4 regions of the Citrobacter pasteurii genome follow, and region 3 is predicted to be linked to each of the others. Evidence: predicted binding sites of a transcription regulator. Region 3 holds the regulator's gene; each other region holds the start of a gene.
The links. The regulator LexA, encoded in region 3, represses DNA repair genes until DNA is damaged. The targets are predictions, from matches to a motif close to TNCTGTATGTACATACAGNA.
Positions count from the first base shown of each region.

Region 1: a site for LexA is predicted at 4,433-4,452, ahead of uvrB (excinuclease ABC subunit UvrB). Genes of this name have one in related genera too.
Region 2: a site for LexA is predicted at 2,802-2,821, ahead of dinG (ATP-dependent DNA helicase DinG). Genes of this name have one in related genera too.
Region 4: a site for LexA is predicted at 5,037-5,056, ahead of sbmC (DNA gyrase inhibitor SbmC). Genes of this name have one in related genera too.

Region 1 is NZ_CP077262.1:3,681,108-3,688,562, reverse strand. It holds gene bioB (biotin synthase BioB) at 1-485, shown strand, start outside; gene bioF (8-amino-7-oxononanoate synthase) at 482-1,636, shown strand; gene bioC (malonyl-ACP O-methyltransferase BioC) at 1,623-2,408, shown strand; gene bioD (dethiobiotin synthase) at 2,371-3,069, shown strand; gene I6L54_RS17980 (ABC transporter ATP-binding protein) at 3,035-3,757, opposite strand; gene uvrB (excinuclease ABC subunit UvrB) at 4,526-6,547, shown strand; gene yvcK (uridine diphosphate-N-acetylglucosamine-binding protein YvcK) at 6,700-7,455, opposite strand, start outside.
Region 2 is NZ_CP077262.1:3,660,357-3,667,811, forward strand. It holds gene ybiB (DNA-binding protein YbiB) at 1-607, opposite strand, end outside; gene dinG (ATP-dependent DNA helicase DinG) at 637-2,787, opposite strand; gene I6L54_RS17880 (DASS family sodium-coupled anion symporter) at 2,942-4,363, opposite strand; gene I6L54_RS17885 (class-II fumarase/aspartase family protein) at 4,397-5,749, opposite strand; gene I6L54_RS17890 (GntR family transcriptional regulator) at 5,952-6,686, shown strand; gene rhlE (ATP-dependent RNA helicase RhlE) at 6,755-7,455, opposite strand, start outside.
Region 3 is NZ_CP077262.1:4,844,162-4,851,616, reverse strand. It holds gene plsB (glycerol-3-phosphate 1-O-acyltransferase PlsB) at 1-2,130, opposite strand, end outside; gene I6L54_RS23360 (diacylglycerol kinase) at 2,302-2,670, shown strand; gene lexA (transcriptional repressor LexA) at 2,780-3,388, shown strand; gene dinF (MATE family efflux transporter DinF) at 3,509-4,828, shown strand; gene I6L54_RS23345 (CsbD family protein) at 4,965-5,174, shown strand; gene zur (zinc uptake transcriptional repressor Zur) at 5,219-5,737, opposite strand; gene I6L54_RS23335 (cupin domain-containing protein) at 5,853-6,341, shown strand; gene dusA (tRNA dihydrouridine(20/20a) synthase DusA) at 6,448-7,446, shown strand.
Region 4 is NZ_CP077262.1:3,310,758-3,318,212, reverse strand. It holds gene phsA (thiosulfate reductase PhsA) at 1-2,268, shown strand, start outside; gene phsB (thiosulfate reductase electron transport protein PhsB) at 2,283-2,861, shown strand; gene phsC (thiosulfate reductase cytochrome B subunit) at 2,858-3,625, shown strand; gene dacD (serine-type D-Ala-D-Ala carboxypeptidase DacD) at 3,776-4,948, shown strand; gene sbmC (DNA gyrase inhibitor SbmC) at 5,073-5,540, shown strand; gene I6L54_RS16305 (FUSC family protein) at 5,648-6,706, shown strand; gene I6L54_RS16300 (DUF496 family protein) at 6,945-7,280, shown strand; gene I6L54_RS16295 (GHMP family kinase ATP-binding protein) at 7,320-7,455, opposite strand, start outside.

The DNA.
Region 1 (7,455 bases), 1.2 Mb from region 3:
AAGTGTGCTCCGGCGGGATTGTGGGGCTGGGGGAAACGGTCACCGATCGCGCGGGTCTGCTGCTGCAACTGGCGAATCTGCCAACCCCGCCGGAAAGCGTCCCCATCAACATGCTGGTGAAAGTAAAAGGCACGCCGCTGGCTGATAACGACGATGTCGATGCGTTTGATTTTATTCGCACTATCGCCGTCGCGCGCATCATGATGCCGACCTCGTATGTGCGTCTTTCCGCCGGGCGCGAGCAGATGAACGAACAAACCCAGGCAATGTGTTTTATGGCTGGGGCCAACTCGATTTTCTATGGTTGCAAACTGCTCACTACACCCAACCCGAACGAAGACAAAGATCTGCTTTTATTCCGCAAACTCGGTCTGAATCCGCAACAAACGGCGGTACTGGCGGGCGATAACGAACAGCAGCAACGCCTGGAGCAGGCGCTGCGTACTCCGGATACCGACGATTACTACAACGCGGCAACCGTATGACCTGGCAACAAAAAATCGACGATGCGCTGGCAGCGCGTTGTGCTGCCGATGCCCTGCGTCGTCGCTATGCAGTGACGCAGGGCGCCGGTCGTTGGCTGCAGGCTGATGGTCGCCAGTATCTGAATTTCTCCAGCAACGACTACCTTGGCTTAAGCCACCACCCGCATATTGTGTGTGCGTGGCAGCAGGGGGCAGAACGGTTTGGCGTCGGCAGCGGCGGCTCGGGTCATGTCAGCGGTTATTCGGTTGCGCATCAGGCGCTGGAAGAAGAACTGGCCCACTGGCTGGGCTATTCCCGGGCACTGTTGTTCATCTCCGGTTTTGCCGCTAATCAGGCGGTGATCACCGCGCTGATGGGCAAAGAGGATCGGATTGTTGCCGACCGACTCAGCCATGCGTCGTTGCTGGAAGCGGCCAGTCTGAGTCCCGCCGTGTTACGCCGTTTTACCCATAACGACCCGCAACATTTGGCTCGTCTGCTGTCAGCCCCTTGTCCGGGGCAGCAGCTCGTGGTGACTGAAGGCGTATTCAGCATGGATGGCGATAGCGCACCGCTGGCGGATATCCATGCCGCAGCGCAACGCCAGGGGGCCTGGTTGCTGGTGGATGATGCGCACGGTATCGGTGTCACTGGTGAAGAAGGTCGCGGATCATGCTGGCACTCGCAGGTCAAACCTGAACTGCTGGTGGTGACATTTGGTAAGGGATTTGGCGTCAGCGGCGCGGCAATCCTGTGTTCAGACAGCGTGGCTGATTATCTGCTGCAATTTGCCCGTCATCTGATTTACAGCACCAGCATGCCGCCTGCTCAGGCGCAGGCATTGCGTGCCGCGCTGGCAGTGATCCGCAGTCGTGAGGGCGATGAACGCCGGGAAAAACTGGCTATGTTAATCCAACGTTTTCGTGCTGGCCTGGATATTGCGGATTTCACGCTGGCAAACTCAGACAGTGCCATCCAGCCATTGATCGTGGGCGATAACCATAAAGCGCTGCAACTGGCGGAGGCTTTACGCGCTCAAGGTTGTTGGGTGACCGCCATCCGGCCTCCTACGGTACCGGTCGGCACAGCCAGATTGCGGCTGACGCTGACGCAGGCGCATGAATGCCAAGATATCGACTGTTTACTGGAGGTGCTGCATGGCGCAGGTTAATAAACAGGCCATTGCTGCCGCATTTGGACGCGCTGCTTCCCGCTATGAGCAACATGCCGGGCTACAGTGTCAAAGCGCCGACGCCTTGCTGGCGCTACTTGGTGAACGGGATTATGCACGGGTACTGGATGCGGGGTGCGGCCCTGGGCGCATGAGTCGCTACTGGCGTGAGCAGGGAAGCGAAGTCAGCGCACTGGATCTTTCTGAACAAATGCTGGCAGAGGCACAGCGGAAAAATGCTGCCCACCACTATCTGCTGGCGGATATTGAAGCCATCCCACAAAACGCCGCCACCTTTGACCTGGCCTGGAGCAATCTGGCGGTTCAGTGGTGCGATAATTTACGCGGGGCGCTAAACGAGCTTTGCCGGGTTGTGCGCCCCGGAGGCACGGTGGCGTTTAGTACGTTGGCACATGGTTCGATGCCTGAATTACGCCGGGCGTGGCAAGCGGTAGATGACCGGGAGCACACCAACCGTTTCTTGCCCGTGGAGCAACTTGAAAAGGCTCTGCATGGCTGGGACGTTGAGTATCAGCTTCATACGGTGACACTGTGGTTTGATGACGCGTTGAGCGCCATGCGCTCGCTCAAAGGGATCGGTGCGACGCATCTCCATGATGGACGCGAACAGCGCGTACTGACCCGTTCACAACTGCAGCAGTTACAGTTAGCCTGGCCCTCTGTGCAGGGAAAATACCCGCTGACGTATCAACTTTTTTTAGGAGTAATTCAACGTGACCAGAACGTATTTTGTCACCGGGACGGACACTGAGGTTGGTAAAACAATTGCCAGCTGTGCGCTCCTGCAGGCAGCGGGGCAATTGGGTTATCGAACGGTCGGCTATAAGCCTGTAGCCTCTGGGAGTGAAATGACGGCAGATGGTCTGCGAAACTCTGACGCCCTTGCCCTGCAGCGCAACAGCGCTGTGGCAGTGAATTATACGGCAATCAATCCCTATACCTTTGCCGAACCCACGTCACCGCATATCATCAGCGCTGATGAAGGGCGACCGATTCTGGCCTCAGTGATGTCTGCTGGTTTACAGGCGCTGCGAATGCAGGCTGACTGGGTGCTGGTGGAGGGCGCTGGCGGTTGGTTTACGCCGCTTTCACCCACGCTGAGTTTTTCTGACTGGGTACAAACAGAACAACTGCCGGTGATTCTGGTGGTTGGCGTCAAGCTTGGCTGCATCAACCATGCCATTCTGACTGCGCAAGCGGTACAACAGGTTGGGTTGACGCTGGCGGGGTGGGTCGCCAATGATGTGGCTCCGCCAGGGAAACGCCATTCTGAATATATGGCAACGCTGAAACGCGCGATTCCGGCCCCGCTGCTGGGGGAGATCCCATGGCTGGAAGACGAGCCAGAACGCGCAACGACAGGGCATTACCTCGACCTTAGCGTTTTGCCTCTGGCGCCATCCAGCCGTTAAGAAACGGGTCGTTGAGCTGCCCCAGTTGTCCCTGGGCCACATTGCGTCCGCGATGTAACAGGCAATAGCAATCAGCGACCCGACGAATAAACGGCAGGCTTTGCTCTGCGAGCATAATGGCGATGCCCAACTCCTGGCTTAGCCTCACAATCAGGTTCCCCAGCTTGTGGATATACGCCTGACCCGTTCCTCGCGTAGGCTCATCGAGGATCAGCAGGCGTGGGCGTGTAACCAGCGCGCTGGCGAGCGCGAGCTGGTGCTGATTATCCTCTGATAAGGCAACCCCTTTGGTCTGACGCAGACTGTATAACTGTGGGAAGAGGCGGTATATATCGCTGCTGTTCATCGTTTCGCTTTCCTCAACCGCCTGGCGCGCAATATGCAGATTTTCCTCGACCGTCAGCTGCGAAAAAATCCGTCTCTGTTGTGAAACGGAGTTAATACCCAGCGCAATGCGATTTGCCGCTGGGATCGGGCTCAGATCGCACGGTGGTGCGCCTGCCTGATGCCAGACCATCGTACCGCTTTCAATAGGCAAATTGCCGATGATGCAATTGGCCAGCGTCGTTTTCCCCATCCCCGGAAGTCCCAGCACACCGGTACACTTGCCGGGCTGCAGGTCGAGATCCACATCCCATAGCGTGTGCTGGTTACCGTAATAGTGATTCACTGCGCGAAGACTCAACATAGATTTTCTCCATCATGAAGTTATCCGCCCGACAGGCCGGGGAGCAGAAGAAAATTGCAAATCTCTTGCCACAAATGGGAAATGCGCGAAAAACAGCGGGATAGCGTGATCCACCGGCAGCGATATCTGGTTTTTAACGATACGGGTTAATTTTGCGCACATTGCCAGTGCCTGGTCGCGTCGGGATGGTGCAGGCAGGTAAATGGTGAAAATGCGAGCAAGATCTCGACCACCTCCAGGGCTTCGTTAGCTGATAAATATAAAAAAATGGCGATAATTTTTTTTTATCCCACTCGAAAAGAGCAAGTCGGTGTTTTTGCCAGGCGGCAGTCAGCACGGGCTGGAGGCAGTTATCCACTATTCCTGTGGATAACCTTGTGTATTAGAGTTAGAAAACACAATGTAAGCGAGAGAAGACGCGGCCTGCGACTAAATTGATGCGAAAGACGGCTCGAGAGAATAGTTATTGAAATACAGAATGTTAGATAAAAGCAATGGCTGTCGCGGAAGTGTCATGCGTTGCCATAAAACTTTCATCTGCCGTCTTGACAAATGTTAAAAAAGTCATTGGTTTGGGGATAACACATTTTTACTGGTGTTTTATCCCGCCAGTGCCAAAATTTTAGCCTGCTCTGACGGGCATTCTGATGGCGTAACAGAAATATTCTGGTGTGTTACTGTTTTTTCATCCAGTATATTTTACTGGCAAAATATACTGCTGCGGGTAAAATTACACACCTGCCCGCCCATTGCTTCAGGTAGCTGCTCATGAGTAAACCGTTCAAACTGAATTCCGCTTTTAAACCCTCTGGCGATCAGCCTGAGGCGATTCGTCGCCTGGAAGAAGGGCTGGAGGATGGTCTGGCGCATCAGACGCTGCTCGGGGTGACGGGGTCGGGGAAGACATTCACTATCGCCAACGTGATTGCGGACTTGCAGCGTCCTACCATGGTGCTGGCTCCCAATAAGACGCTTGCTGCTCAGCTGTACGGTGAGATGAAAGAGTTCTTCCCGGATAACGCAGTGGAATATTTCGTCTCCTACTACGACTATTATCAGCCGGAAGCTTATGTCCCGAGCTCGGATACTTTTATCGAGAAAGATGCGTCGGTAAACGAACACATTGAACAGATGCGCCTGTCGGCGACCAAAGCCCTGCTTGAACGGCGGGATGTGGTGGTGGTGGCCTCGGTTTCCGCGATCTATGGTCTGGGCGATCCGGATCTGTATCTGAAGATGATGTTGCACCTGACGGTGGGGATGATTATCGATCAGCGTGCGATCCTGCGCCGGCTTGCTGAACTGCAATACACGCGTAACGATCAGGCATTCCAGCGCGGGACGTTCCGCGTGCGTGGTGAGGTGATCGATATCTTTCCGGCCGAATCTGACGATATCGCGCTACGCGTCGAGTTGTTTGATGAAGAAGTTGAGCGCTTGTCGCTGTTTGACCCGCTGACCGGGCAGGTTGAATCCGCTATTTCGCGCTTCACCATTTACCCGAAAACCCATTACGTGACGCCGCGCGAACGTATTGTGCAGGCAATGGAAGAAATTAAAGTCGAGCTGGCGGAGCGCCGCAAAATCCTGCTGGCGAACAACAAGCTGGTGGAAGAACAGCGTTTAAGCCAGCGTACGCAGTTCGATCTGGAAATGATGAACGAGCTGGGTTACTGCTCGGGGATTGAAAACTATTCACGCTATCTGTCCGGACGCGGTCCGGGCGAGCCGCCGCCGACGCTGTTTGATTACCTGCCCGCCGATGGCCTGTTGGTGGTGGATGAATCCCACGTTACGATTCCGCAAATTGGTGGGATGTACCGTGGCGACCGGGCACGAAAAGAGACGCTGGTTGAGTATGGATTCCGTCTGCCGTCGGCGCTGGATAACCGTCCGCTGAAGTTTGAAGAGTTTGAGGCGCTGGCACCGCAAACCATTTATGTCTCAGCGACACCGGGCAATTATGAGCTGGAGAAATCCGGTGAGGATGTGGTCGATCAGGTGGTGCGGCCGACCGGGCTGCTGGACCCGGTCATTGAAGTTCGTCCGGTGGCGACACAGGTTGATGACCTGCTGTCTGAGATCCGCACCCGTGCGGCGATTAACGAACGCGTGCTGGTGACGACACTTACCAAACGCATGGCGGAAGACCTCACCGAATACCTTGAAGAGCACGGCGAGCGGGTGCGCTATCTGCACTCCGACATTGATACCGTGGAACGCATGGAAATCATTCGTGATTTGCGCCTGGGCGAGTTTGACGTGCTGGTGGGTATCAACCTGTTGCGAGAAGGCCTGGACATGCCTGAGGTCTCTCTGGTGGCGATTCTGGATGCAGACAAAGAAGGGTTCCTGCGTTCGGAACGATCGCTTATCCAGACCATCGGTCGAGCGGCGCGTAACATCAACGGTAAAGCGATTCTCTACGGCGATAAAATTACCGCCTCAATGGCCAAAGCGATTGGTGAAACCGAACGCCGTCGTGAGAAACAGCAGCTCTACAACGAAGAGCACGGTATTACGCCACAGGGGCTGAACAAGAAAGTCGTTGATATTCTGGCGTTGGGTCAGAATATTGCGAAGACCAAAGCGAAAGGTAAAGGGAAGTCGCGTGCCGGGGCGAAATCCGAGGTTGTTGAGCTGGACATGACGCCGAAAGCGCTGCAGCAGAAGATTCACGAGTTAGAAGGTCAGATGATGCTGCATGCGCAGAACCTTGAGTTCGAAGAGGCCGCGCAGATCCGTGACCAGTTGCATCAGTTGCGCGAGCTGTTTATCGCGGCATCGTAGGTGGGTGCCGGATGCGGGGTAAACCCCTTATCCGGCCTACAAGCGCACCTGTAGGCCTGATAAGCGCAGCGCACCAGGCCGTGTTTGGTGCCGGATGGCGGCGCAGCGCGTTTTTGTAGGCTTGATAAGCGCAGCGCATCAGGCAAATACGTTCAACCTAACGCCTGCACCGCTTTCTCCAGCGCGCTATGCAGCAGTTGACGGTCATGACGGTAGGGAATATCGCTGGCCTCCAGTTCATCCTGAATCACAATGCGGTCGGTCACGGCGGAAACATCGACTTTTGGTCCGACAATCACCGCATCAATCACCTTCTTACCAACATATTGCTCAATGATGGCCAGCTTATCGGCAAGCGTCAGGCTGGCGGCAGGCAGGCTGAGTTCGCGTCCCAGATTGCCGATATAAACCATTGGAGCCGGTGTGCGACGTAACGCCTGCGCCAGCTCGTCTAGCAGCAGGATCGGCATCAGGCTGGTGTAAAAACTGCCTGGTCCTATCAGAATCAAATCCGCTTCGGCGATGGTTTCAATCGCCTCTCGCGTGGCGGGAACTTTAGGTGAGAGCATTAATTCTTGCGGCAGGGTAGTGAGCTGGTCGATATTTACTTCGCCATACACTTCATGTCCCTGATCGTCGAGCGCCATCAGGTCCACCGGTAGTTCTGACATGGGAATTAAATGTGCGTCCACTTTCAGTAGGCTACGAATTAAATTTATCGCCTCCAAAGGCCTCACGCTCAGGTGATCCAACGCCTTTAACATCAGATTTCCGAGGTTATGGCCGGAAAGTTCGCCATTACCGCCAAAACGATACTCAAACATCGCCGATGCGACGCTTGGTTGGGTAATTAACTGGTTGAGGCAGTTCCGCATGTCTCCCCAGGCAATGCCGCCTTCTGAACGGCG
Region 2 (7,455 bases), 1.2 Mb from region 3:
ACACGCTGGAAAGACGCAGCGCGGCGTCTTCGGCAAACGGCGTGGCTAATTTAGCCAGCGTGTGCGCACTGTTGCGCACCCCCATTCTCCAGCGCATCGCCAACTGTTTTTCCAGCGGAGGGCACAGCGCGCTTACCGGGATAAACACCGGCTGATGACCATCCAGTTTTGCCTGTGCCTGCCCGGCATGCAGCGTCGGCGCAATCCCCATCAGTTCAAAAATGGTTTCTGTCAGCACGCGGGTAGGATCCTCGCTGACGCCATGCACCACCACCGGGAATCCCAGCTTATGCAGTAAAATCGCCAATAGCGGCGTCAAATTCGCCTGCTTGCGCGCGCCATTGTAACTGGGGATAACAATGGGCATGGGTTTGGCAACTGGCGGCGTCAGGCGAATGGTGTGGTTTTGCATCGCTTCATAAAAGCCCAGCATCTCCGCTTCTCCCTCTCCTTTAATGCGCAACGCAATCAGCACGCCGCCCATCTCAAGGTCAGGGACATCGCCATTCAGCATATGGGTATACAGTCCGCGAGCAGTATCCTGGTCCAGGTCACGCGCGTGATTTTTACCTCGCCCAATCTCTTTGATGATTTTGCGGTAATCCATCGATAACTCCTTTCCTGTTGCTCGCATCGTTAACGCCGACGGCGGCGCGTAGGTTTCGTTTTTTCTTTTGGTTTTACTATAACGTCTGGCACAGCAGGTTGCTCTATCGGAAAAATGGGTAACGCATTCAGTAAACGCTTGCCATAGTTTTTGGTCAACAACCGCTTATCGTAGATCACGACTTCACCCCAGCAGCCATGGCTACGAATGAGTCGCCCAACCTGCTGGATCAAATTGAACGATGCTGCCGGTAAGCTTTGCACCTCAAAAGGGTAGCGGTTCAGGCTTTTCAGCCACTCCCCCTCAGTGACCACTACCGGACTGTCGATAGGCGGAAACGCAATTTTGTGAATATGCACCTGGCTCAGCAGCTCGCCTTTCAAATCCAGACCTTCAGCAAAAGACTGCAGCCCAACCAGCACGCTGCGTTCGCCGTTTTCTACCCGTTTTCGGTGTAACTCCACCAGACGATAGCGCGGCTGGTCGCCCTGTACCAGCAACAGCAGGCGCAGATCGGTAACGTGCTCAAGAAAACGCTGCATCGCCCGACCGCTGGCAAACAGTACCAGCATGCCCTGATGCTTTTTACTTTCCAGTTGTTCGCGGAAATAGGCGGCCATTTCCGCGATATGCTGCTCTTCGTGCTCAATTAACGGTTCGTAGCGCATCTGCGGAATAACGATTTTGCCCTGCTCAACGTGGTTAAACGGTGAATCCAGCGCGACAAAGCGGTCTCCGGCCTTTTCTTTCAGCCCGCTCATTTCCTGAAGACGCGAGAAGCTATTGAGAGAACGCAGCGTGGCAGAAGTGACAATAATATGCGGCACGCTGCGCCACAGCAGGCGTTCGAGCTGATCGCTCACGCGGATCCCCACGCAGTGAAACCAGACGTGGATCTGTCCGTCACGCACCTCACGCGTCGCCCATTTACTCACCGGCGCGCCTGATGACTGCGCGAGCGATGCCAAACGCCACAATTTGCTTTGCGCCTCAAACATGCCCAGCGCCCGGTTCATCTGTAAAATAACCCGATGCAGACGCACAATATCGTGGGTGCCGGTTTTTTCGCTGAGATCGTTGAGAAACAATTCAGCCAGACCGCGCAGCATTTCCGTCAGTTTCGCCAGTCGCTGGCAGATCTCCATCACTTCACCAGGCAGTTCTCCCATTGCAAAGCGGTGTTCCGCTTCCTGGGTAGCGGGCATATAGAGATTGAGGATGTTATTAAGTGAGGCAATCAGCTCATATAGCTCTTCACAGTGACCGTTCAACCGCTCGGCGTTCGCCAGTGGCGGCGTGGTTTTCGGGCGGAACTGCTCCATGCAGGTCGCGACTAATTTGCAAAACAGATCCAGTTGGAGCCGATACCAGGGGGCGCTGATTTCTGCACTCATCTCCAGCGCATCGCGGGCAACATCCGGCAAATGATGGCCTTCATCAAGGACCAGCAGCAGGTTTTTCGGCTCTGGCAAAACGGCTTCGCTTTCCATAGCCGCCATCACCAACGCGTGATTGGCTACCACCACTTCGGCTTCCTGAATCTCGCGGCGGGCGACAAAAAAAGGACATTCACGATAGTAGTGGCAGTTGCGGTTCAGACAGCTCGCTTTATCGGTGCTCAGACGCTGCCAGAGTCCGTCATCAATGGCGATACCCGTGTGATCGCGCAGCCCGTCCCACTTGTAGCTATCGAGATCGCCTTTTAGCCTGGCGCAGCGCTTTTGTTCTTCCTGGTTGTTGGGCGTCAGGTCATCGTCGAGAAAGGCCAGCAGATCCTGCTGATTGGGTTCGGTACTGGCCAGCGCCGCTAAATTACGCGGGCAGACATAGCGACCACGACCAAACGCGGCGGTAAAACGCAGATCGGGGATAATTTTACGCAGCAACGGCAGGTCTTTGCTGTAGATCTGATCCTGCAAAGCAACGTTGGCGGTACTGACCACCAGCGTTTTTTGTTCTTCACGCGCAATGGCAATACCGGGGATCAGGTACGACAGGGTTTTCCCCACCCCGGTCGGCGCTTCAATCGCCAGATGCCGCCCTTCTTCACCTGCCAGCGTTTTCGCAACGTCAGCAATCATCTGCCGCTGCGGCGCACGGGGGATAAAGTCGGGGATCTGTTCCTGAAGCGCCTTATACCAGGCGGCGATTTGCGCTTTTAACGCGGCCGTTAGTGCCATGAGAAAACCTGAAATACTGTATAAACAGCCACTATTGTGGCACATTTCAGTCCCTGGATGTACCTTTTTCCCCCATTCTGGAAAGCGCTTCGCAATTCATTTTTCCTGGCCGGACGGCTGTTCGGGTCCTGTCCGGCCAATAATTCGCTAACGCTTAATAGTATCCCAACAGCTTCCACCACAGCATGCCCACGACAAAAATGATAATCACATTCGCCGTCACCACGCAGAGGTTGATTTTGTAAAAGCGCGGACGTTCAAAATAACCCTGGGCAAAATAAATGGGGCCAGGTCCACCACCGTACTCGGTATTCCCCCACATCAGGTTACTAAAGATACCGAAGCAAATAGCCACCATCATCGGCGGCGCGCCTGCTGCGATCGCCGTGGCCGCGAAAGGGGCATACAGTGCAGCGACATGCCCGGTCGCCGTAGCGAAGAGATAATGGACGTAAATGTAAAGGATCCCCAACACAATAAACGATTCGATCGCGCCAAAACCCTGAATACCGCTGCCTAATTTTATGGTCATCCATTTAATAAAGCCCAGATCGGCAAGCCCTGTCGCCAGACTAATAATGACGCTAAACCAGATCACCGTATCCCAGGCCGCATGGTCATTAAGCAAACTTTTCCAGCTAACAGCGCCCGAGGCAAACAGATACGCAGCTAATCCCAGCCCGACAGATGTGGCAGACAATCCCGTAATCAAGCTGGTACCCCAGCCAACCAGCGCCAGCACAAAACCAAACGCGACCTTTTTCTCGTTGCTGCTCATCGAACCGAGCTCACCGAGGGCCTGTTTGCCCATCGCTTTCGCCTCCGGCGTACGCTTAAGCTCGGGATCCAATAATTTATAGACCAGTAGCGGCATCAGGCAGAAACAGACCATCGCAGGGACCACTGCGGAAATAAACCATCCACCCCAGGTTATCTCTATTCCTAATGACGATTTCGCCAGACTCGCTACCAGCGGATTCGCCGCCATCCCGGTGAGAAATATTGCCCCGGTAATCGGCGTAAACTGGAAGCACACCATGGTTAAGAAATCGCCGATACGCTTGCCCGTTGCCCCTGGTGCGGAACCCAATACATCATTGATGGAACGAGTGATAGGGAAAATAATCCCCCCGGAACGCGCGGTTACGGATGGCATCGCCGGGGCCATAATCAGATCGGAAACCCCCAGTGAGTAAGCGATACCCAGGCTACTGCCACCAAAGAGCGATAACATTTTATACGCAATACGTTTCCCCAATCCCGAGGTTACAAAACCAAGAGACAAGACGTAGGCACAGAAAATGAGCCATACCGTACCGGATGCAAAACCTGACAATGCTTTTGCCTCTGGCAAGGTTTTGGTAAAAATGACCACGCAAAGTGCAATCAACATCACCGCCCCCGAAGGGAGCGGCTGGGTAAGGATCGCGGCAATGGTCGCGGCAAATATCGCGAACATATGCCAGGCCTGAGGCGTCAGACCATCAGGTACGGGATAAAACCAAACGATCGCGCCTATCGCCAGCGGTATCAGGAACGACAGAATGGATTTTCCCGCGACAGAATTTGTTGACATAAAAATATCCTTATTCCGTTAGCCCAAGAGCGTTCATTTCCGCGACATATATCTCGCTAATACCTGATCCACCATTGCTGGCGCCATTCCAAGGTAATTTGCCGGGTCGGTCAGTTCTTCAATCAACTGCGGGTCAAGTCGTTCCGAGACAGATGGCATCGCATTCAGCACATCCGCCAGTCGTCCCCCTTGTTCATTGACGATACGACAGGCGTCGTACACGACGTCATGCGCATCCTGACGACCGATATACGGCGCCAGTCCCATCATGACCGCTTCAGCCACAATCAGTCCGTTGGTCATGCCGAGGTTACGTTTCATCGCCGCTTCATCAACCACCAGCCCCGCCAGCATAAAGTTAGCCTGATGCAATGCCCCGGCGCTGAGGACGAAACTTTCCGGGATAGCAATCCATTCGGCATGCCACGGCCCGGTTGCACGCTCCAGATCCTGCACCATTGCATCAAGCATCAGCCCTGCCTGTTGGCGAACGCCTTTGGCACAGGCCAGCATTAACTCGCTGGAAATAGGGTTGCGTTTCTGCGGCATAGTACTGCTGGCGCCGCGCCCTTTAACAAACGGCTCATACAACTCACCAAACTCGTTTGCTGCCAGCAGCATTACGTCGTAGGCAATCTTGCCCAGCGACCCGGTAATCACCGCTAACAGATTCACCGCTTCGGCAAAACCATCACGCGCAACATGCCATGTGGACGTAGGGACATTCAGCCCAAGTTCTTCCATCATCGCTTTTTGTACCGCCAGCCCTTTATCCCCCAGCGATGCCAGCGTACCGGCTGCACCCGCAAATTCGCCGACCAATACACGAGGACGCGCCTGAGTCAGACGTTCCGCGTGACGTTCAAACATATCCAGCCAGATGGCTGTTTTATAACCAAAGGTTACGGGCAGAGCCTGCTGCAAATGGGTTCTCCCGGCCATCGGCGTATCACGGTAACGGCGTGAGAGATCGGCCAGCGTCGCACGAAGCTTGTCCATATCGGTTTCAATTAACGCGAATGCATCACGAATTTGCAGAACTACCGCGGTGTCCATGATGTCCTGCGTGGTTGCGCCCCAGTGCACATAGCCGCCGGACTCGCCAGCCTGTTTAGAAATCTGGTGCACCAGCGGTAGGATCGGATAACCCACGATTTCGGTTTCATGGCGTAATAAATCAAAATCGAGCGTATCGGCATTACATTTTTCAGCAATTTCCTGCGCCGCAGCCTCGGGTATCACACCGCAGCGTGCCTGGGCTTTGGCTAATGCCACTTCCACTTCCACGTATTTGCGTACCAGCTCGCGATCGTCAAACACCGCGCGCATTGCTGGTGTGCCGAAAGAATCCCTGAACAGAACAGAATCAAGTACATTCGAAGCCATAAATCCCCCTGGAAAATCTGATAGTGATAAGATGCGTGTTTACGGTGGTTTGTTAGATATTCAAACGCCGCCACAATGTCCAGACATAATAAAATGTCCGTACATTTGAATGTACGGACATTTATAGTATTCATAAGAAATGTAGGGAATAGTCCGTACAAATTTTCGTGATAAAGATCACTAATATTTTGATGAAACCGCGATGAAAGAATCTCTGTACAAGCGAATAGCACGTGAACTGGCGCAGCAAATTTCGGTGGGGACCTTTGCCCCCGGCTCGCTGTTTCCAACGGAAATGGAACTGTGCGAAACATGGCAGGTCAGCCGCCACACCATGCGTGAGGCGTTAAGGGAATTAACAGAACAGGGGCTGATTTCACGGCGTAAAGGCGCGGGAACTCGCGTTTGCGAACCTAAGACTAACGGTGTCAATCACCCGCTATCGCATCTTGAGGATCTGTTGCTGCTGGCCAAAAACAATCTGCGCGTCATCAAGAAAATCGATGAGATTGTGGCAGACATCGAGTTGTCCCAGATGATTGGCTGCCCGCCAGGTTCCCGCTGGCTGCACATTGCCAGCACTCGCGAAGATGCGCAAAACCCCGACGCGCCAATCTGCTGGACGGACAGCTATGCCAGCACGGATTACGCCAAGCTGCGCACCTACATCCGTGACGATCCACACTCATTAATCAGCGATTTGATCGAAACGCATTACGGCATCAAAAGCCATGAGGTGCATCAGACTATTACGGCTGTCGGTGTGCCCAAAAAGGTGGCAAAGATCCTTAACGTAGCGCCTGATTCGCCAGCAATGAGAATTGTGCGTCGTTATCTGGACAGGGACGGGAAAGTATTTGAGACAACGATTTCGATTCACCCGGCAGGACGATATACCTGCTCGATCGTGCTGAAATCGCAAAGTTCGGGGGAGTGATTGAGCTATCCGGCCCACACCCTGTGTAGACCGGATAGCGTGTTTATACTGCCAGACAGCAAGGTGAATTACTGGGCGGAAGACGGTTTGCGCGGACGGCGCGGTGGACGAGGCTTATCGCCTGCCGGTTTGCCTTCGCCGCTACGCGGTTTCGCTTTTGGCGCACCGCCATCCTGACGACGCGGCTGCTGACCACGCCCTGCGCCACCCTGACCGCGACCGCCACCACCACGCTGCTGGCGACCGTTCTGGATCGGCTCAGCTTTGATGGAGGGGTCCGGCTCGTAGCCTGGCGTTGTAATACGCGGGATCTCTTTTTTCAGCAGCTTCTCGATGTCACGCAACAACTTGTGTTCATCGACGCACACCAGAGACAACGCTTCGCCGGTAGCGGCGGCACGCCCGGTACGACCAATACGGTGCACATAATCTTCCGGGACGTTTGGCAGCTCGTAGTTCACCACGTGCGGCAACTCTTCAATGTCCAGGCCACGCGCGGCAATATCCGTCGCCACCAGCACGCGAATATCACCGGATTTAAAATCGGCCAGCGCGCGGGTACGCGCTCCCTGAGATTTGTTACCGTGGATCGCCGCGCTGCGGATACCGTCTTTATTCAGCTGTTCAGCCAGATGATTCGCACCGTGTTTGGTACGGGTAAACACCAGCACCTGCTGCCAGTTGCCTTGACCTATCATCTGCGACAACAGCTCACGTTTACGTTTTTTATCCACGAAATGAACGTGCTGAGTCACCTGCTCTGACGCGG
Region 3 (7,455 bases):
ATAGCGCTGTAGCGTTTCACGCGCGCCCGCAGCCAACAACTGCAGCGTGCGAGAATGAACCGGGTTGATATGCAGCTCATCGTTCTGCAGGGTTATCAGACCCTGACGCTGCATTTCGTTGACCAGCTCGTCAATTACCCCGGCAAGCTCATCACGCTCCCAACGCAGGAACAGCTCTGCTTTCAGCATCGGGTACAGCGCTTCAATATGCTGCTGCAATGCGGCGCGTGAAATCCGGCGGTGCTGAGTCACAATCGCGGCCATCAACGAAGGCAGAACCAGCATGTGCGCAATGTTGTTGCGGTAGTAGGTCATCAGTACCGCCTGCTCGCGCGGCAGAATAATGATGTCACCGATCGTGTCTTTCTCAACCTCAAACTTGTTCATCTGCAAGGCGTGGTCGATAAGTTCACTGGCGCTTTGTGTCGGCACTGTCGTATCCGAAGCATACGGCACATTGCGCAACAGGCTCAGGTAGCAATCGAGCTGTTCGGTTAGCTGCTCGCGCGTCAGAGAACGCTGACGGGAAGCCAGTAACGCGGTACAACACAGGTTCATGGCGTTGGCCGCGCCCGCGTTGTTAATGCGTACCATCAGGTCGGCAGCAATGTTATTCACTGTCGGCGTCAGCCAGGCCGGGCGAATAGACTCGATAGGATCGATAGATTCGCGCCACTCCGGCACATGCTGATTCAGGTAGGTCATCAATGGCATAGGTTCGCCAAAGTTAACGTAGCCCTGACCCAGATTACGTAGCTTGCTCAAACCGCGCAGCATTTGCGGCAGGCTCTCTTTCTCTTTGGTCGCGCCACGCAGCTCTTTTGCGTAAGTTCCCACTTCCATCACATGCTCGTAGCCGATGTAGATAGGCACCAGTGTAATGGGACGCGTACCGCCGCGCAGCATCGCCTGGATGGTCATCGACAGCGTGCCGGTTTTCGGGTCAAGCAGACGGCCGGTACGTGAGCGGCCACCTTCGACAAAGTATTCAACCGAGTAACCACGGCTGAACAACTCGCCCAGGTATTCGCGGAATACGGTGGAATAGAGCTTATTGCCTTTAAACGTACGACGAATAAAGAATGCGCCCAGACGGCGGAAAATCGGACCTGCCGGCCAGAAATTCAGGTTGATCCCTGCCGCGATATGCGGTGGAACCAGCCCCTGATGGTACAGAACATACGACAGCAGCATGTAGTCCATATGACTGCGGTGGCACGGCACATAGACGATTTCATGTCCGTCGTGCGCCAGTTGGCGTACACGTTCAGCATTGTGAACATTAATGCCCTGATACAGACGGTTCCAGGTAAAGCCCAGAATACGGTCCGTCAGGCGGATCATCTCATAGGAGAAGTTGGCGGCGATCTCTTCCATCAGCGCAATCGCGTTTTGCTGCGCTTTTTCGTGGGAGATCTTTTTACTGCGGGCTTCATCTTCCACCGCTCTGGCGATCGCTTTTGAGGCCAACAGCTTATTAAACAGATCCTGACGGGCAGGGAGTCGCGGGCCGACTGCGGCCAGGCGCTGGCGAGCAAAGTGCATACGCGCCACGCGTGCCAGTTTTTGGGCGATGGTTTTATCCGTGCCGTGTTCGTCTGCCATGCGACGCAGGGAGACCGAAGGCGAGAAGCGGACAAAACTGTCGCGACCCAGCCAGGACACCGCAAAGAATTTCTGTACACCGTTCAGCATACGCAGCGGCGGATTGACTTCGCCTTTCTCGCGCCCTGGAGCACGGCCAAACATCACCGACACCGGCACCATCTGTACATCCAGATCGGGGTTGCTGCGATGCAGATCGAGATAGTTATGGAACAGCTTGATGGACTCTTCTTTTGGCGTGTAATAGGTGAATACACGCGGGCCGCCGTGTATAAACACGTAGCGCGGCAGCAAAGTCCCATCTATCTCCAGCGGTTCCAGGGGGTCAGGGAGGTCGTGCACCAGACATTGGGCACGCAGCGTCAGCAAGTCTGCTTTTGAGTTGTACGGTAAGACGTACATAATGGGACGAGAGGTATCGAGTCCCAATTCCGGGGCGGGTTCCGCCGGGATAGACTTGCTTTTTACCAGGATGCTTAATGGTAAATTCAGTAATTTGTAGTAAATTCGTGGCCAGCCGGACATAAACGATGTAAAGCCTCTGGTTAATAATGCAAATGCGCTGCAAGGATATCAGAAAGTTTAGTGAATTTCTGTGGTATCCCGTCATACTTCGCGCAGCTTTGCTTATGCCCTGAAACAAACAGGGTAACGATACAATAATACTCACGCTAATTATGTAAAAAGGTTCTTTTGATGGCCAATAATACCACTGGATTTACTCGGATTATCAAAGCAGCAGGCTATTCCTGGCAAGGTTTCCGCGCCGCATGGATCAATGAGGCGGCATTCCGTCAGGAAAGCGTTGCCGTACTGTTGGGGGTAGCCATCGCCTGCTGGCTGGACGTTGACGCGATTACCCGCGTACTGCTGATTGGTTCGGTGATGCTGGTGATGATCGTTGAAATTCTGAATAGCGCCATTGAGGCGGTCGTCGACCGAATAGGTTCGGAGTATCACGAGCTTTCTGGCCGGGCGAAAGATATGGGATCGGCTGCAGTATTGCTTTCTATTTTTGTCGCTCTGATCACCTGGGGCATCCTGTTGTGGTCGCATTTGCGATAAAGGTTCCACAACTTCATAAATCTCCTGTTTTTTGTGCAGTTTGCGGTTCCAAATTCGCCTTTAGCTGTATATACTCACAGCATAACTGTATATACACCCAGGGGGCGGAATGAAAGCGTTAACGGCCAGGCAGCAAGAGGTGTTTGATCTCATTAGAGATCACATCAGCCAGACAGGTATGCCACCGACGCGTGCGGAGATCGCGCAGCGTTTGGGGTTCCGTTCCCCAAACGCGGCTGAAGAACACCTGAAAGCACTGGCGCGTAAAGGTGTACTGGAAATCGTTTCTGGCGCATCGCGTGGTATTCGCCTGCTGCAGGAAGAAGAGGAAGGTTTACCGCTTGTTGGTCGTGTCGCGGCCGGTGAGCCACTTCTGGCACAGCAGCACATCGAAGGCCATTACCAGGTTGACCCATCACTGTTCAAACCGAACGCCGATTTTCTGCTGCGCGTCAGCGGTATGTCGATGAAAGATATCGGGATTATGGATGGCGATTTACTGGCTGTGCATAAAACGCAGGACGTGCGTAACGGCCAGGTTGTTGTTGCCCGTATTGATGATGAAGTCACTGTTAAGCGCCTGAAAAAGCAGGGCAACAAGGTTGAACTTCTGCCGGAAAACAGTGAATTTAAACCTATCGTTGTCGATCTGCGCGAGCAAAACTTCACCATTGAAGGGTTGGCGGTAGGCGTGATTCGTAACGGTGAATGGCTGTAATGATCTGCTGATTTCCTGTAGGCCGGAGAGGGCGTTTACGTCGCTCTCCGGCAAATTGCCCGATGATGCTACCTTATCGGGTCTACAAAAACGCGTTAATTTCTTTTCAGGCTCCTTTCCATGCCTTTCTTTACCTCCTCTGATAAAGCACTTTGGCACCTTGCCTTACCGATGATTTTCTCCAACATCACTGTTCCACTGCTGGGACTGGTGGATACGGCGGTGATTGGTCATCTGGATAGCCCGGTCTACCTTGGTGGCGTTGCCGTTGGCGCAACAGCGACCAGTTTTCTCTTTATGCTGCTGCTTTTTTTGCGTATGAGTACCACTGGTCTGACAGCCCAGGCGTTCGGTGCGAAAAATCCGCAGGCACTGGCGCGCGCGCTGGTTCAGCCGCTGATGCTGGCGCTGGGAGCGGGGCTGCTTATCGCACTGTTTCGCGCACCGGTTATCAGCCTGGCGTTGCATATCGTGGGAGGTAGCGAAGCGGTGCTGGAGCAGGCCCGAAGGTTCCTGGAAATCCGCTGGTTAAGCGCGCCCGCCTCACTGGCCAATCTGGTGTTGCTCGGCTGGTTGCTTGGCGTTCAATATGCGCGTGCGCCGGTTATCCTGCTGATTGTCGGCAATGTGCTTAACATCATGCTCGATTTGTGGCTGGTGATGGGCCTGCATATGAACGTACAGGGCGCGGCGCTGGCGACGGTGATTGCCGAATATGCCACTTTGCTGATCGGTCTGATGATGGTACGTAAGGTCCTGCATATGCGCGGAATTTCGCTGGCAATGCTGAAGCAGGCGTGGCGTGGCAACTTCCGCCGTTTACTGGCGCTTAACCGTGACATCATGCTGCGCTCGCTGTTGTTGCAGCTCTGTTTTGGTGCGATTACGGTGCTGGGGGCGCGTCTCGGGGGCGATATTATTGCAGTCAACGCCGTTCTGATGACTCTGTTGACGTTCACCGCCTATGCGCTGGACGGATTTGCCTATGCCGTGGAAGCCCATTCTGGTCAGGCTTATGGCGCGCGGGATGGCAGTCAACTGCTGGATGTTTGGCGAGCGGCGTGTCGGCAGTCGGGAATTGTGGCGATCCTTTTTTCGCTGGTCTATGCCCTGTTCGGCGAGCAGATTGTGGCGCTGCTGACCTCGCTGTCGCAAATCCAACAGCTGGCCGATCGCTATCTTTTCTGGCAGGTGGTGTTACCGCTGGTGGGCGTTTGGTGTTACCTGCTCGACGGGATGTTTATTGGCGCGACGCGGGCTGCAGAAATGCGCAACAGTATGGCCGTTGCCGCAGTGGGATTCACCTTAACGCTCCTGACGTTGCCGTGGCTCGGAAATCATGGTTTGTGGCTGGCGTTAACCGTTTTTCTCGCGCTGCGCGGGCTATCGCTGGCCTTTATCTGGCGGCGTCACTGGCGTAATGGTACCTGGTTTGCCTGAAAGGAATGGTTAAAAATTCCGAATAGTAAATAAAGCTCAGAATCACTGACTACACTTATTCTCACGTCCAGAGAAAACAGCATGTGTCTGGACATGGCACTCGCGCTATTCACAACCTAACGATGAGGACTTGATGATGAATAAAGACGAAGTCAGCGGTAACTGGAAACAGTTCAAAGGTAAAGTGAAAGAGCAATGGGGCAAACTGACCGATGATGATATGACGGTCATTGAAGGTAAACGCGACCAGCTGGTAGGTAAAGTCCAGGAACGATACGGGTACGCGAAAGATCAGGCGGAGAAAGAAGTTAAAGATTGGGAAAAACGCAACGATTACCGCTGGTAATTAACCCCTCCCTCCTGAGAGTACAAGGACGTACGCTCTTTTATTTACCGCCCGACTTTCTTTTTCACCTGAATTGTATGGTCATGCTGGCATTCGCCAGGATGGCGGCATGATTCAACTTCCACACATGCCGGACACAGGCCGTGGGCTTCAATCACATTATGGCGCAGAGCAAATCCCATTTTAGCTGCCAGCGTATGCATAATATCTTCCACGCCTTCCGCACACTCTTCTTTTACCACGCCACAGCGGTCACAAATAAACATTGCCGAGCTATGGGTTGGCTGATCGAACAGATGGCAAAGGACATAGCTGTTGGTGGATTCCACCTTATGCACAAACCCTTGTTCCAGCAGAAAATCGAGCGCACGATACACGGTAGGGGGTTTGGCCTGCGGCTCGGTTTCCCGCAGCAGATCAAGCAGGTCATAGGCGCTGATCGCACCTTCCTGCAGGCTCATCAGGCGCAGCACTTCGAGGCGTTGTGGCGTTAGCCGCACGTTACGTTGCACACAGAGTTTTTCAGCTTGAGCCAATAACTCCTGCGTGGTGGTTTTGTCCATTTGGCGCCTCGATTTGCGTGGAAGGTTAATCCCTTACTTTATCATGTTTTGCTTAAAACGCCGAGATCCACCGCTGTGTGCTATACCTGACGCATCGCAACACTGGAAAATTAACATGAAAAGACCCGATTGTATTCGCCACTGGCGTGAAGTTGAGGGGCCTGATGACTCCACCTATCCAGGCAGCGATGAGCTTTTTTCTATTGGCGCGCCGCTGGCCCGCAGGTTGGGGTTAGGGCGATTAGGCATTCATCACGAACGCCTGCCGCCGGGTCGTCGTACTTCTTATCCACACGCTGAAAGTGATGAAGAAGAGTTCATCTACGTGCTGGAAGGCTACCCGGAAGCCTGGATCAATGGTTACTTATGGAAGCTGGAACCCGGCGACAGCGTTGGTTTCCCGGCAGGAACCGGTGTGTGTCACACCTTTATCAATAACACCAGTGAAGAGGTACGTCTGCTGGTCGTCGGTGAGGCGAACAAAAAATACAATCGCATTTATTATCCGCTTAATCCGGTTTATGCCGCCACGCGCGAGGATCGCTGGGTTGACCATCCTCCACAGTTTTTTGGTCCACACGACGGAAAACCCGGGCGGAAATGACGATCCACGCGGACGAAGGGCGCTATCCACGATGATGTGGCTCACTATCGCAACGGTCTATGCTATAGTAGCGCCCCTTTTTTAACCGGATGCTTGAATATTCGCCATGCTGCCTGAATCTCAGTCTACCGCTTTTCCCGCTCATCGTTTTTCTATCGCGCCGATGCTCGACTGGACGGACAGACACTGCCGCTACTTTTTGCGCTTACTGTCCAGCCAGACGCTGCTCTATACGGAGATGGTGACCACCGGGGCAATTATTCATGGCAAAGGCGATTACCTGGCGTATAGCGAAGAAGAGCATCCGGTCGCATTGCAACTGGGCGGGAGCGATCCTGCCGCGCTGGCCCAGTGCGCAAAGCTGGCTGAAGCACGAGGTTATGACGAGATTAACCTCAACGTCGGCTGCCCTTCCGATCGCGTACAAAACGGGATGTTTGGCGCTTGCCTGATGGGGAATGCGCAACTGGTCGCTGATTGCGTGAAGGCGATGCGCGATGTGGTGTCGATTCCGGTGACGGTCAAAACGCGCATCGGTATCGATGATCAGGACAGCTACGAATTCCTGTGTGACTTCATCAATATGGTCTCCGGTAAAGGTGAATGTGAGATGTTTATCATCCACGCCCGCAAGGCCTGGCTGTCCGGGCTAAGCCCGAAGGAAAACCGTGAGATCCCGCCGCTGGATTATGACCGTGTTTATCAGTTGAAGCGTGATTTCCCGCAGCTGACGATGTCGATTAACGGTGGAATTAAATCACTGGAAGAAGCAAAAACGCATCTGCAACATATGGATGGCGTGATGGTGGGGCGTGAAGCTTATCAAAACCCGGGGATTCTGGCGTCGGTCGACCGTGAAATTTTTGCTGCGACCACGCCGGATGCAGACCCTGTCGCCGTGGTGCGTGCCATGTATCCCTATATTGAGCGGGAGCTGAGTAAAGGTACGTATCTGGGGCATGTGACCCGCCACATGCTGGGGTTGTTCCAGGGAATTCCAGGCGCACGCCAATGGCGTCGTTATCTGAGTGAAAATGCGCATAAAGCCGGGGCCGATATTAACGTTCTGGAACACGCGCTGAAACTGGTGGCAGACAAGCGTTAAGTTCTCACC
Region 4 (7,455 bases), 1.5 Mb from region 3:
ATTAGTCGGCGTAATTTTTTGCGGGGTGTGGGTATTGGCTGCTCGGCCTGTGCGATAGGCAGTTTCCCACCTGGCGCACTGGCGCGAAATTCGCCAGAAAGTATTAAAGGGAAAACATCCCTGACGCCGAGTCTGTGTGAAATGTGTTCCTTTCGCTGTCCAATTCAGGCTCAGGTGATTAATAATAAAACAGTTTTTATCCAGGGAAACCCTAATGCCCCTCAGCAAGGCACGCGCGTTTGTGCTCGTGGGGGCAGCGGTGTTAGCCAGGTAAACGACCCGCACCGGATTGTTAAACCAATGAAACGCACCGGGCCGCGTGGCAGTGGCGAATGGCAGGTCATTAGCTGGCAACAGGCGTATAAAGAAATTGCCGAAAAGATGACGGCAATAAAAAATCAATATGGGCCGCAGGGCGTTGTCTTCTCCTCTAAATCCGGTTCGCTTTCCGGCCATTTATTTCATTTGGCGACGGCTTTTGGCTCACCAAATACCTTTACGCACGCTTCAACTTGTCCAGCAGGTAAAGCCATTGCCGCCAAAGTGATGATGGGTGGGGATTTAGCAATGGATATCGCCAATACCCGCTATATGGTCTCTTTTGGACATAACCTGTATGAAGGGATTGAGGTTGCCGATACGCATGAATTGATGACCGCACAAGAGAAGGGCGCGAAGATGGTCAGCTTCGACCCCCGGTTGTCGGTATTTTCCAGCAAGGCGGATGAATGGCATGCGATTAAACCGGGGGGAGACTTACCGGTGCTGATGGCGATGTGCCACGTCATGATTACTGAAAAATTGTATGACGCGGAGTTCGTTGAACGCTACACAACAGGTTTTGACCAACTGGCAGAGGCGGTACAAGAGGCCACGCCGGGATGGGCACAAAAGTTGGCCGACGTGCCTGCGGATGTCATTACCCGGGTAACTCGAGAAATGGCGGCCTGCGCCCCCCATGCGATTGTCAGCCCTGGTCACCGTGCGACTTTTTCGCAGGAAGAGATCGACATGCGGCGCATGATTTTCACCCTCAACGTGCTGCTGGGAAATATTGAGCGCGAAGGCGGCATGTACCAGAAAAAAGCCGCTGCAACCTACAATAAGCTGGCAGGAGAGAAGGTGGCTCCGGTGCTGGCGAAACCGGATGCCAAACTCCCTAAGCCAACGGCGCAGCGTATTGACCTGGTCGCGCCGCAATTCAAATACATCGCTGCGGGCGGTGGGGTGGTGCAGAGCATTATCGATGCTGTGTTAAACCAGACGCCTTATCCGGTGAAAGGATGGATTATGTCCCGGCATAACCCTTTTCAAACTGTGACCTGTCGGCCGGATCTGGTCAAAACCGTTGAGCAGTTGGATCTGGTGGTGAGCTGCGATGTCTATTTAAGCGAAAGCGCGGCCTATGCCGATTACCTGTTACCTGAATGCACCTACCTTGAACGCGATGAAGAAGTCTCTGATATGTCGGGGTTGAATCCGGCCTATGCGCTGCGCCAGCAGGTCGTTGAGCCTATTGGTGATGCGCGGCCAAGCTGGCAAATCTGGAAAGAGCTGGGCGAGCAACTGGGTCTTGGACAGTACTATCCGTGGCAAGATATGCAAGTACGCCAGCTATATCAGCTCAATGGTGACCATGCGTTATCTGCTGAACTGCGCCAGAAAGGGTATCGGGAGTGGGGCGTTCCACTGTTACTCCGTGAGCCTGAATCGGTACGCCAGTTTACTGCGCAGTATCCGGGAGCAGTGGCCGTTGACAATGATGGTACGTATGGCGAACAACTCCGCTTCAAATCCCCATCCGGAAAGATCGAACTTTATTCCGAAGAACTGGAAACTCTCCTGCCGGGCTATGGTATTCCGCGTGCACGCAATTTTGCGCTCAAGGCCGATAATGAACTCTATTTCATTCAAGGCAAAGTCGCGGTTCACACCAATGGCGCGACGCAATATGTTCCATTACTCAGCGAGCTGATGTGGGATAACGCGGTGTGGATCCACCCGAAAACGGCTGGAGAAAAAGGGATTAAAAGCGGTGATGACATCTGGCTTGAAAATGCGACGGGTAAGGAGAAAGGCAAAGCGCTGGTCACTGCCGGTATTCGACCCGATACGCTGTTTGTCTATATGGGATTCGGCGCCAAGGCTGGCGCGAAAACCGCGGCGACAACGCATGGGATCCACTGTGGCAACTTGCTTCCGCATGTGACCAGTCCGGTTTCCGGCACGGTGGTTCACACCGCTGGCGTTACGCTTCGTCGGGCATGAGAAAGGAGAACATCATGAATCAGTCAACAAATCCGTATGTCATGCTGCATGACGAGAAACGCTGTATTGGTTGTCAGGCGTGCACAGTTGCCTGCAAAGTTCTGAATGACGTGCCAGAAGGTTTTAGCCGGCTGCAGGTGCAGATCCGCTCACCGGAAAACGAACCTGAGGTGCTGTCTCACTTCCAGTTTGTCCGCGTCTCCTGCCAGCACTGCGAAGATGCGCCTTGTGTCAGCGTCTGTCCGACTGGCGCTTCGTTTCGGGACGAAAACGGCATTGTGCAGGTGGACAAGTCCCGCTGTATTGGCTGTGATTATTGCGTTGCCGCCTGTCCGTTCCATGTGCGCTACCTGAATCCACAAACAGGAATTGCAGATAAATGTAACTTTTGCGCAGACACCCGTCTGGACGCTGGACAATCGCCTGCCTGTGTTTCCGTATGCCCTACGGATGCGCTGAAGTTTGGTCGCCGTGATGACCCTGAAATTCAGCACTGGATTCTTCAAAAAGAGGTTTACCGTCAGCAGGATACGCGTAGCGGTGCGGTGAGTATTTTTCGGCGTAAAGAGATTCATCAGGAGGGAAAAGTATGAATTCTATCTGGGGAGCAGAGCTTAATTATGCGCCAGACTACTGGCCGCTGTGGCTCATTTATGCCGGCGTAGTCATTCTGTTGATGATTGCCGGTCTGGTGATGCATGCACTGCTGCGTCGAATGCTGGCACCCAAAACGGCAGCCGGAGAAGAGCACCGTGACTATCTCTACTCACTGGCTGTCCGCCGTTGGCACTGGGGAAATGCGCTGCTTTTTATCCTGCTTCTGCTCAGCGGTTTGTTCGGCCATTTTTCTATCGGACCGGTAGCGCTGATGGTGCAGGTGCACACCTGGTGTGGATTCGCATTACTGGCTTTCTGGATTGGCTTCGTCATGATCAATGCCACCAGCGGCAACGGTAGTCACTATCGTGTGCAATTCAGCGGGTTGATAACGCGTTGCCTGCTGCAAACGCGTTTTTATCTGTATGGGATAATGAAAGGTGAGGCACATCCGTTTGCGGCAACAGCGGAGAATAAATTTAACCCCCTGCAACAGTTAGCCTATCTGGCCATCATGTATGCGTTGGTTCCGTTGTTAATCATTACCGGGTTGCTCTGTCTTTACCCGCAGATTATAGGCGCCGGGCCGGTGGTGCTGGTGCTGCATATGGTGTTGGCGATTGTTGGCATTCTGTTCATTTGTGCACATATTTACCTGTGCACATTGGGTGACACACCGGGGCAAATCTTTCGCAGCATGATTGACGGCTATCACCGTCATCGCAGCCATCATGCAGAAACAGCATCACATAAAGGCTAATCCTGCGCGTTTTTTGCAGGAGAAGTCCGTCTGACTTTCTTCTTTAACAGCAAGAAAATGTGCCTTATGTCACATTTTCTTGCAATTTATCCCTGTTTGTTCGGCAGAACTTCCGTAAAAAGAACGGCTATTTCTCCTGGTTATGAGGACATGCTGTTGAAACGCCGTTTGTTTATTGCCGCTTCGCTATTCGCGATAAGTTTTTCGTCCGCTTATGCGACTGATGTCGCCAGTTTTGCACCTCGGCCTCCCGCCATCAATGCTGGCGCGTGGGTGCTTATGGATTACACCACTGGCCAAATCCTGACCGCCGGAAATGAACACCAGCAACGCAACCCCGCCAGCCTGACCAAGTTAATGACCGGCTATGTTGTCGATCGCGCGATTGATAGCCACCGCATTAGCCCAACGGATATCGTCACAGTCGGACGTGACGCATGGGCGAAAGATAATCCGGTGTTTGTAGGCTCATCATTAATGTTCCTGAAAGAAGGCGATCGCGTGTCAGTACGTGATTTAAGTCGCGGCTTAATTGTCGATTCCGGCAATGACGCATGCGTCGCGCTGGCTGATTACATCGCGGGTGGACAGCCACAGTTTGTCGCGATGATGAACAGTTACGTTGAGAAGCTGAAGCTTAAAGATACACATTTCGAAACGGTGCATGGGCTGGACGCACCGGGCCAGCATAGCTCGGCCTACGATCTGGCCGTCTTGTCCAGGGCGATTATTCACGGGGAACCTGAGTTCTACCACATGTACAGTGAGAAGAGTCTTACCTGGAACGGTATCACGCAGCAAAACCGTAACGGACTGCTGTGGGATAAAACGATGAACATTGATGGCCTGAAGACCGGGCACACATCCGGGGCAGGATTTAACCTGATCGCCTCCGCAGTTGACGGACAGCGTCGCTTGATTGCCGTGGTCATGGGAGCCGAGAGCGCGAAAGGGCGCGAGGATCAGGCACGCAAACTGCTGCAGTGGGGGCAACAAAATTTTGATACGGTGCAGGTTTTGCGTAGCGGTAAGCAAGTCGGCGTCGAACGAATCTGGTATGGCGATAAAGAAAAAATTAGCCTCGGTACCGAGCAGGATTTCTGGATGGCGCTACCTAAGGCTGAAGTCCAGAATATCAAAGCAAAATATGTTCTTGATAAGAAAGAATTGGTAGCGCCTATTGCCGCGCATCAACGCGTGGGGGAAATTGAACTCTATGACAGGGATAAGCTGGTGGCGCATTGGCCACTGGTCACCCTGGAATCAGTGAGTAAAGGCAGCGTATTTTCGCGTCTGAGCGATTACTTCCACCATAAGGTGTAATTTTTCACCCATGCTACTGACTGGCAAGAGTGCGAAACTGCTCACATAATAATCACTATTTCCTTGTGGCCGTAATACACAATAATTACACTGTATATAAATACAGTGTAATGACGGAGGTTATATGGAGTACGAGATAAAGCAAGTCGATAAACGCAGGATTGCCGGTTTTCATATGGTTGGACCGTGGGAGCAAACGGTAAAGCAGGGTTTTGAGCAGTTAGTCATGTGGGTGGATGACAAGCAGATAGTGCCGCTGGAATGGATCGCCGTTTATTACGACAACCCGGATGTTGTGCCTGCTGACAAACTGCGCTGCGATACTGTGGTTTCCGTCGCAGAGAATTTCGAGATCCCAGAGAACAGCGAAGGTGTGATACTGACTGAACTGGCCGGTGGTGAGTATGCTATTGCTGTTGCTCGTGTTGAAAATCATGACTTTGCGACGCCATGGTATCAGTTTTTTAATCTTCTGTTGCAGGACGCAACATACCAGATAGCCGCCAAACCCTGTTTTGAGATTTATATGAATAATGGCATGGAAGACGGTTACTGGGACATCGAAATGTATGTTCCAGTACAGCCGAAGTAGCTGTTTTTTGTGTAAATCAGGATGAAAGTCTTGGTGATAACGATGATGTTTTCACTAAAAAAGCAGGTACAATTCTGTTCTTTGCTATTCCCTGACGGAGTGGATGAGTGCGTGCCGATAAGTCGCTGAGTCCTTTTGAAATTCGTTTGTATCGTCATTATCGCGTAGTGCACGGTATTCGCATTGCGCTGGCGTTTCTTCTTACTTTTCTGTTGGTTCGCCTGCTGGATATTCCTGAAGGTACGTGGCCTCTGATCACGCTGGTGGTGATTATGGGGCCTATTTCATTCTGGGGTAATGTCGTCCCAAGAGCGCTTGAACGCATCGGCGGGACGATTCTGGGCTCAGTACTTGGGCTGGTTGCTCTGCGTCTCGAACTCCTGTCACTTCCGCTTATGCTGATATGGTGCGCAGTAGCGATGTTTCTCTGCGGCTGGCTGGCCTTAGGTAAAAAACCCTATCAGGCGTTGCTGATTGGTATAACGCTTGCCGTCGTCGTCGGGGCTCCCGCGGGTGACATGAATACAGCGTTGTGGCGCGGTGGCGACGTGATTCTGGGATCGTTACTGGCGATGCTGTTTACCGGCATCTGGCCGCAGCGGGCATTTATTCACTGGCGTATTCAACTGGCGCATTGTGTCACGGGTTATAACCGGGTGTATCAGGCTGCGTTGTCACCTAACTTGCTCGAACAGCCCCGACTGGAGAAGCATTTACAACAACTACTGAGTGACGTTGTCAAAATGCGTGGACTCATCGTTCCTGCCAGTAAAGAGACCCACATCCAAAAATCAATCTTTGAAGCTATTCAGACGGTTAACCGCAACCTGGTGTGCATGCTTGAGCTGCAAATCAACGCGCTGTGGGCGACGCGTACCAGTCACTTTGTGATGCTGAACGCGCATACCTTGCGTGAAACTCAGCTCAGAACGCAACAAGCGCTACTGACGATCACTCATGCGCTATACGAAGGTAATCCGCAGCCGGTGCTTGCCAATACCGAAAAACTTAATGATACCGTGGCAGAGTTGCGCCAACTCATCGCTGAGCATAAAGGCGATAATGTTGCTGAAACACCTATTCATGGCTATGTCTGGTTGAATATGGAGATGGCACGGCAACTGGAATTGCTCTCACATTTAATTTGTCGCGCGCTGCGCAAATAAAGAGCAGATGAGGGGATTGGTTTTACTGCTGCTTCGATTCAGCAAAGATTAAGGGTATGATACTGAAAAAGGCTAAAACCATTGGTAACTACAATGGCTTTACCCTCGATAATTCAGGTTTCAGCCATGCATTATCAATGCAGATGCAACTTGAAGTATGGCGGGCATGAAAGTAATGTTGACCCACTTTAGCCGTTGTTTTAACGAATCCGAATCTCACATTATCAGGGGTGTAAAAATGGAAACTACCAAGCCTTCTTTCCAGGACGTGCTGGAATTTGTTCGTCTGTTCCGTCGTAAAAACAAACTGCAACGTGAAATCCAGGACGTTGAGAAAAAGATCCGTGACAACCAGAAACGCGTCCTGCTGCTGGACAACCTGAGCGACTACATCAAGCCGGGGATGAGCGTTGATGCTATCCAGGGTATCATCGCCAGCATGAAAAGCGACTATGAAGATCGTGTAGATGATTACATCATCAAGAATGCAGAGATCTCTAAAGAGCGTCGTGATATCTCTAAAAAGCTGAAAGCCATGGGTGAAGTGAAAAACGGCGAAGCGAAAGCAGAGTAACGTTTTATGGCAGTAGGGGGCGCTGCTAAGCGGCGGCCCCTACTGTAGTTTTACCCCGCCTGTTACCATCCGCAGTAAATGCTGCTCAGGCCAGTGAGTTGTCAGTTTTTTCTGTGCCAGCATCCATTTGATGTAATCAACATCATGACGTTTTCTGTCCAGCATCAGACCCACC